DNA from 3 places in the Plantactinospora sp. CA-290183 genome. Region 3 is predicted to be linked to each of the others. Evidence: riboswitches for the same ligand, from Rfam matches in the RefSeq annotation. Region 3 holds a riboswitch; each other region holds the start of a gene.
The links. A riboswitch is a leader RNA that binds a small molecule or an ion and turns the genes downstream of it on or off. The one in region 3 is predicted to bind cyclic di-AMP.
Positions count from the first base shown of each region.

Region 1: another riboswitch for cyclic di-AMP. It lies ahead of ACQEUR_RS23015 (C39 family peptidase); the one in region 3 lies ahead of ACQEUR_RS24275 (coiled-coil domain-containing protein).
Region 2: another riboswitch for cyclic di-AMP. It lies ahead of ACQEUR_RS01635 (coiled-coil domain-containing protein); the one in region 3 lies ahead of ACQEUR_RS24275 (coiled-coil domain-containing protein).

Region 1 covers NZ_JBNJMX010000028.1:9,961-12,216, reverse strand. Annotated here, with positions in the region: gene ACQEUR_RS23020 (GNAT family N-acetyltransferase) at 1-136, shown strand, start outside; gene ACQEUR_RS23015 (C39 family peptidase) at 245-1,084, opposite strand; cyclic di-AMP (ydaO/yuaA leader) riboswitch at 1,493-1,634, opposite strand; gene mdlC (benzoylformate decarboxylase) at 1,897-2,256, shown strand, end outside.
Region 2 covers NZ_JBNJMX010000001.1:349,429-351,684, forward strand. Annotated here, with positions in the region: gene ACQEUR_RS01635 (coiled-coil domain-containing protein) at 1-903, opposite strand, end outside; cyclic di-AMP (ydaO/yuaA leader) riboswitch at 907-1,037, opposite strand; gene ACQEUR_RS01640 (hypothetical protein) at 1,148-1,339, opposite strand; gene ACQEUR_RS01645 (dienelactone hydrolase family protein) at 1,528-2,211, shown strand.
Region 3 covers NZ_JBNJMX010000035.1:22,747-25,002, reverse strand. Annotated here, with positions in the region: gene ACQEUR_RS24280 (copper resistance CopC family protein) at 1-107, shown strand, start outside; gene ACQEUR_RS24275 (coiled-coil domain-containing protein) at 245-1,258, opposite strand; cyclic di-AMP (ydaO/yuaA leader) riboswitch at 1,262-1,393, opposite strand; gene ACQEUR_RS24270 (SDR family oxidoreductase) at 1,683-2,256, opposite strand, start outside.

The DNA of each region.
Region 1 (2,256 bases), on a different contig from region 3:
GCGGTTGTCGAAGACCGTGGACCACGTGACCCTGAACGTCAAGGCGGACAACCTCGCCGCGCTCGCCGTCTACCGTCGGCTCGGCTTCACCCCGGCGGCGGAGTACGCCGAGTTCACCTTCGGAGCCCCGGCGTAGTCCCGGAGCCCTGTCGCGCGGAGCCTCGTGGCGGGTCGCGGCGCCAGACCGCCCGCGTCCGGCAGCGCCGGTACGCGGGCGGTCCGGCTGGGGCCGGGGAGGGCGGGGTCAGGACGAGTAACCCCGGGTGGCCGCCCAGTTGGCCAGGTCGATGGTGCTCATCCAGTAGGTGCTGTCCGAGCCGGGGATCGCCGGGTCGGCGATCTTGACCGTCCGTCCGTCGTCGCGGTAGCCGACCACGGTCAGGTAGTGGCCGCCGGGGTAGCTGTGCCAGCCACCGTCGGTGTCCGTGGTCGAGCCGGCGATGTTGGCCACCACCGGGTAGCCGTTGCTCACGGCGTGCACCACGTCGGCCTGGAGCTGATCCATCTGGGCCGGGCTCGCGGCGCCGCCCCGGATCATGGTGGTCCGGTAGAAGTCCGTCCTGCCGGCGCTGTTCAGCACCCGGGTGGTGTCCTCGGCGGAGTTCGTACCGCTCGTCGTGGTGCCCAGCCGGCCGGCGACCTCGTCCTGGCTCAGGTGCACGTCCCGGGCGGTCAGGGCGATGCGGGTCGCGGCCGGACCGCAGTAGTAGTAGGTGGTCTGGGCCTCGAAGTCGTAGTCCAGGACCTTGGACTCGGGCGCGGCCGGCCTGCCGGTCGCGCTCGGCGCCGCCTTCGGGGCGCTCGTCGTCGGTTCGGCCGTCGCCGGCGATGTCGGGTCGGCCGGTGCGCTCTGCTGCCCCCCGGCCCCGGCACCCGGGGCCTGGTTGACGGAGCCACCGAGTTCCGCCACGGCGACGGTCGAGCCGCCCTCGGACGGCGCGGGCGGCTGGACCGAGGTCAGCACGATTCCGATGGTCGCCGCCGCGGCCGCGAGCACGGCCGCCGAACCGAGCGCGAGGCGGTTACGCCGGCCGGTCGTGATGTTCCTGATCCGCTGTGGGACATCTGCCAACGGCCGGGCCATGTCGCTGGCCGACCGGGAAAAGACATACTTCAACTGATCCTCCAGGGAAATGCTCATTGCCATTCGAGTTCGTCAATTGGCAATGGGACGTTTCTGTCCGCTGGTGGGAACGCGAGACGACACCGCCGGAGGCGGCGACAAGGACCCTGCCCCGAATACGCCGGGGCCGGGGGGGCAACAGCGACCACCGCATCCGGGCGGCGGGGCCGTTCGGGCTGCGCCCGCGCCGGGCGGGGCCGGCGCTCGCCGGCGGTCGCGCTCGCGTCCCGGAGCGCTAGCGAACCGGGGCCATGAACCCGTCTCGGGCTCCGATGGCCCGGGCCGGGTGCGCGGCGACCCGGGGCCGGCGCGCGGTGGAGCGGATGGATCGGGGGGATGGGCCGGAGCCCGGGTGGTGCGGCACGAATGGTCTCCTTCCGTGACCGCCTACCGGGTTAGCTGACGGATTCGGGCGCAGAAGGCCGCCCTACCGCGAACGACGGTTCGCGGATTCACCCCAGATAACTGTGGGTCCCCGGCTCGTTACACAACGACTCGGCGGGTCCGCTCCGGTGTCACCCGCGTGGCGACCAAGGGGCCGGACCGGACGGGCCGACATTACTGGCCGACTTCTGTCATTGCCAACCCCTCTCAGCAGGGAAAACAGTGACCAAGACCGCGATTGGACCGGATCCCGGCCCGGCTGCCGGGCCGACAGGGCCATGCGGATAAACCGGCATGATCATGTACGGGTGCGGTATGACGGAAATGACCGACTTGATGGAAGCCGGTCCGCCCGGTCGAACGCGAGGACTTTCAGGAGGCTCCCCCACATGACGACGGTGCACGAAGCCACCTACGACCTGCTCCGTTCGCTCGGCATGACCACGATGTTCGGCAACCCCGGCTCCACCGAGGAACCCTTCCTGAAGAACTTCCCGGCCGACTTCCGCTACGTACTGGCCCTCCAGGAGGCCTCGGCGGTGGCGATGGCCGACGGCTACGCCCAGGTCACCGGCAAACCGGTGCACGTCAATCTGCATACCGCCCCGGGTACCGGAAACGGAATGGGCAGCCTCGTCACCGCCTGGCACAACAGGACCCCGCTGATCGTCACCGCCGGGCAGCAGACCCGGACGATGAACCTGTACGAGCCGATGCTGACAAACGTACGGGCGACCCGGCTGCCGGAG
Region 2 (2,256 bases), on a different contig from region 3:
CCGGTCGGCGTTGCGGACGAAGAACGCGGCCAGGTTGTTGCCGTACGTCTTGTCGGCGCCGTGGGCGTCGCCGCCGAAGCCCCCGGGCGCGGAAGAGAAGTCGCAGGCCCGCCCCTTGGGGTGCTCGTAGGGGCCGCCGGGCCGGTAGCACGAGGTGTACCGCTTGAAGCCGGCGCGCCGGGCCTCGGTGTAGGCGTGCAGGGTGCGCGGCGTGACGCAGCCGGAGGTGGTCGGGTCGGCCCGGCCGCACGACTGCCTCGGCCAGGACCCGTCGCCGTTGCGCGGGGCCGGCCGGGCGACCGGTGAGTCGGCGGCGACGAAGCCGCCGGTGGACCTGCCGCCGACCAGGGCGAGGGCCCGTTCCGCCTCCCGCTTCTGCCGCTGCATCACGGCCACCTGCCGGCGCGCCTCGGTGACCTCGGCGTCGAGTGCCAGCTTCGCCCGGCTGGCGCGCTCCCTGGCCTGGTTGAGCTCGTGCAGCCGGTGGTTGTCCCACAGCGCCATGGTCTCCAGCCCCCGGGCGCGTTCCAGGAAGTCGTCCGTCGACGAGCTGTTGAGCAGTGCCAGCACCGGCCCGATCCGGCCGGTGCGGTAGGCGTTGCGGGCCAGCAGGTCGATCTCGGGCCCCAGTTCCGCGATCCGGTCCTGCACCTCGCGCAGTTCGGTGGCGAGTCGCGCCTGGCGCGCCTGGGACCGGGCCAACGCGGTCCTGGCCTGGACGTAGCCGCGACCGGTGGCCTCCAGCACGTCCCGCAGCAGTGGTGTGCCGCCCTCGTCCCCCGGTACGCCCGGAGGCGGCGACGCCGAGCCGGCGCCGGGGCGGAGCACAGCTCCGGCCAGCGCACCGACGACCACCACCACCGTCAACGCCAGCGTGCACCGCCGACGCCCCGATGCCGTCATGCACGTTCCTCCCGTCGGCCGCCTGCCGGGTTAGCTGACGGGCTCGGGACGGAACAACCCCTACCGCGGGCGCGGATTAACCCCACCTACCTGGTTCCCCGGCTCGCCATGTGGCGATTCGGCGGCGGCCGTGCCGGCGGGGGTCACCGGCGCCAGACCGCGGTCAGCTTAGCGGATTCCGGTGCCGGTCCGGGCCGAAATCGGGGCGATCAGGCAGGGAAAACTCCGCAGCGGAATCGAATGGTCACCGGTTGGGGCCGCTGGAGGGCAGCCCGGCCGAGTCGTGCGGCGGTAGCCGGCGCGGGTCGTCGAGGCTGCGCGCCTTGGCCGCCTCGTCCGCCCAGTCGCCCCGGCCGCCGGGCTCCTCCTGGCGCTCCTCCTCCGCCTCGGGGGCGGCGGTGGTGGGCTCGGATCGAGCGGGTTCCTGGCGGGTCATGGCATCCCTCACTTCGCCGAAGGTCGTCCAGCGGCCTTCCCGCCGTGCCCGCCGGCAAACGCCGGCCGCCCGGACCGGCGCCGGGGCGTACGGCCGGCCGGGCGGGGCGGTTGGCCACCGGACCAGCGGGTACGACCGGCCGAGGGCGTGGGCCGGGGAGCGGGGGCGACCGGAGCGGAGGCGACAGGATGGGTACCCGGACGACCGAGACGACGATCCCGACCGGCGGCGTCGAGCTGACCGGTGACCTCGTGGTGCCCGCCGACCCGAGCGGGATCGTGCTCTTCGCGCACGGCAGCGGCAGCTCGCGGCACAGTCCGCGCAACCGCGCCGTCGCCGGGACGCTCAACCGGTACGCGTTGGCGACCCTGCTGGTCGACCTGCTCACCCGGGGCGAGGAGGAACTCGACGACCGGACCGGAGAGCTGCGTTTCGACATCGGGCTGCTCACCGGGCGGCTGGTGGGGATCGTCGACTGGTTGCGCGGCGGTGGCGCCGGCGCCGCGCTGCCGATCGGTCTCTTCGGCGCCAGCACCGGCGCCGCCGCCGCGCTGTCCGCGGCGGCCGCCCGGCCGGCCGAGGTGCGCGCGGTGGTGTCGCGCGGCGGGCGCCCGGATCTGGCCGGTCCGGACCTGTCCCGGGTACGGGCCGCCACGCTGTTGCTGGTCGGCGGGCTGGACGAGCAGGTGATCCCGCTCAACGAGCAGGCGCTGGCCCGGATGGGGCCGGTGGCGCAGCTGCGGATCGTCCCCGGCGCGACGCACCTGTTCGAGGAGCCGGGAACCCTGGAGCAGGTGGCCCGGGACGCCGCCGGCTGGTTCGGCACCCACCTGGGCGCCGGCCCGGCGGACCCGCCCGGCCGGGCGGGATAGCCGCAGCCGCGCAGCGGCGGCAGGTGGTCCAGGTTCTTCAGGGAC
Region 3 (2,256 bases):
CCGCCGGCCCGACCGCGAGCCGGACCGGCACGGGTGGCAGCCGCCCGGCCCGCCCGAAGAGCGGTGCCTCCCGCCAGCGGAGCCGTCGGGGCAAGACCGGCCGCTGAGCCCGGCGAACCGGCCCCCCGCTCCTGGTCCGGTCCCGGCGGCAGAACCTGTCCGGAGGGGCCCGGAATGCGAGCGCCCCGCCACCGCGGCAGGCGGTGGCGGGGCGTCAAGCGGTCCGGTCGGCCCGGAACGCCGCTCAGAGCATCGACATGTGCACGTGGTCGGTGTGGTCGCTGGCGCCGCTGTAAGAACTCCAGCCGGTGGCCGGGAACCAGATCTGCCTGTACCAGATGACGTAGAGGATGCCGAGCCGGTCTGCGTTGCGGACCAGGAACGCGGTGAGGTCGTTGCCGTACTTGCGCTGGTCGTTGTTGGCCGCCGGGCTGAACCCGGAGTTGCGCAGTGACCAGTCGCAGGCCCGGCCCTTCGGGTGCTCGTACGGCCCGCCGGGGCGGTAGCAGCCGACGAACCGGTTGAAGCCGGCCCGCTTGACCTCCTTGTACGCGTGCAGGGTCCGCCCCGTGACACAACCGCCGGTGGTGGGATCCTCCTTGTTGCAGGACTCGCCCGGGAAGCCGTCACCGTAGCCCGGCCCCGGCTTGGCCACCGGCGACGTCGCGTCCACCAGGCCACCGGCGGTCAGCGACCTGCCGCCGACCAGCGCGAGCGCCTTCTCCGCGTCCTTCTTCTGCTTCTCGATGACCTTCTGCGCGGTCCGCTGCTCGGCCACCTCGGCGTCGATCGACGTCTTGGCCCGGTTGATCGCGTCGCGCGCCTCGCCCAGAGCCCGCAGCTTCTGGTTGTTGAGAGCGTTCAACTCCTCCAGCGCGACCATGCGGTCGAGGAACGCGTCGGACGAGGCGCTGTTCAGCATCATCGACACGGCGCTCAGCTTGCCGCTGCGGTAGGACTCGGCCGCGATCTGGCTCGCCTCCGGAGCCAACGCGGCCAGCCTGGCCTCCGCCACCCTGAGCTCGCCGGCCAGCTTCGACTGCCGCTTGCGGGACTTGTCGAGTGCGGACTTGGCCTCCGCGTACCGCTTGCCGGTCGCGGCGAGGACGTCGCCGAGGAGTGGCGTCTCGACCTCTCCGCTGGGCGCCGGGTTCGGCTTGGGGGCGGCCGAGGCCGGCGACGGCGCGACGACACCGAGTGCGGCGGCGGTGAGCATTGCCAGGGCAGGCGCCAGCCATCGGCGTAGGGGTGCCCTCACATGTATCCCTTCCGTCGGCCGCCGACCGGGTTAGCTGACGGGTTCGGGATGGAAGAGGTCCCTACCGCTGTCGCGGATTCACCCCAGGTGCTTGGGTCCCCGGCTCGCCTGGCGGCGATTAGGCGGCGATCAGCACCGGCACCAGTCGGTGCCTGGCGGCTATGAACGGCAGTCAGCATACCCGGTTTCGCTTCCAAAATGGCAAGACCCGATTCCTGCTGAACGCGTTGCGGCGCAACAACTATCAGTAATGGCGAACGTGACGGAACGCATCGACGTACGTTCCCGTTGTGACGTCATTCACGATCGGCGACCGGCTATTCACCACCCGCTCCGGGCGTGCGCGCCGACGGCATCGAAGGGGTCCAGAATGGTCGGTCGGTACGCCGATTCCACCCGCGGACGGCCGCCGGACCGCGCCCGCCTAACGGCGTCTCGCCGCCCTGGCCAGCGCAGCACCGGCCGCCCCCGCCAGCAGGGCGGCGACCACCGGTGCCCGGTGCCGGCTGAACCACCACTGCGGGCTCCGGCCCCGGGACCGGTCGTCGAACGCGCCGTGGGCGCCGTGGTCGACGCCGTCGGCGTCGTCGACCGGATGCCACAGGTTGGTCGGCCGGTGCGGACCTGTCGGCCGGCCACCCTGCTGGCTCGCGTAGCCGGTGCGGGCCAGATAGCGGTCGAGCAGGGCCGGGGCGATCCGGTTGGCGAGCACGGTGGCCACGGTGGACCCACCCACCCAGTACTCGCGGCGCTCCGGCCGGTCGGCGGCGTACACCACCGCGCGGGCGGCGACCTCGGGCTGGTAGATCGGCGGCACCGGCTGGGCCCGACCGCGCAGCCGGGACAGCACCCAGTCGAACTGGGGCGTGTTCACCGCCGGCAGGTGCACCATGGTGATCCGCACCGGGCTCCGGTCGTGCAGCAACTCGCAGCGGACGGACTCGGTGAACCCGACGATCGCGTGCTTGGCGCCGCAATAAGCGGCCTGCAGGGGAATC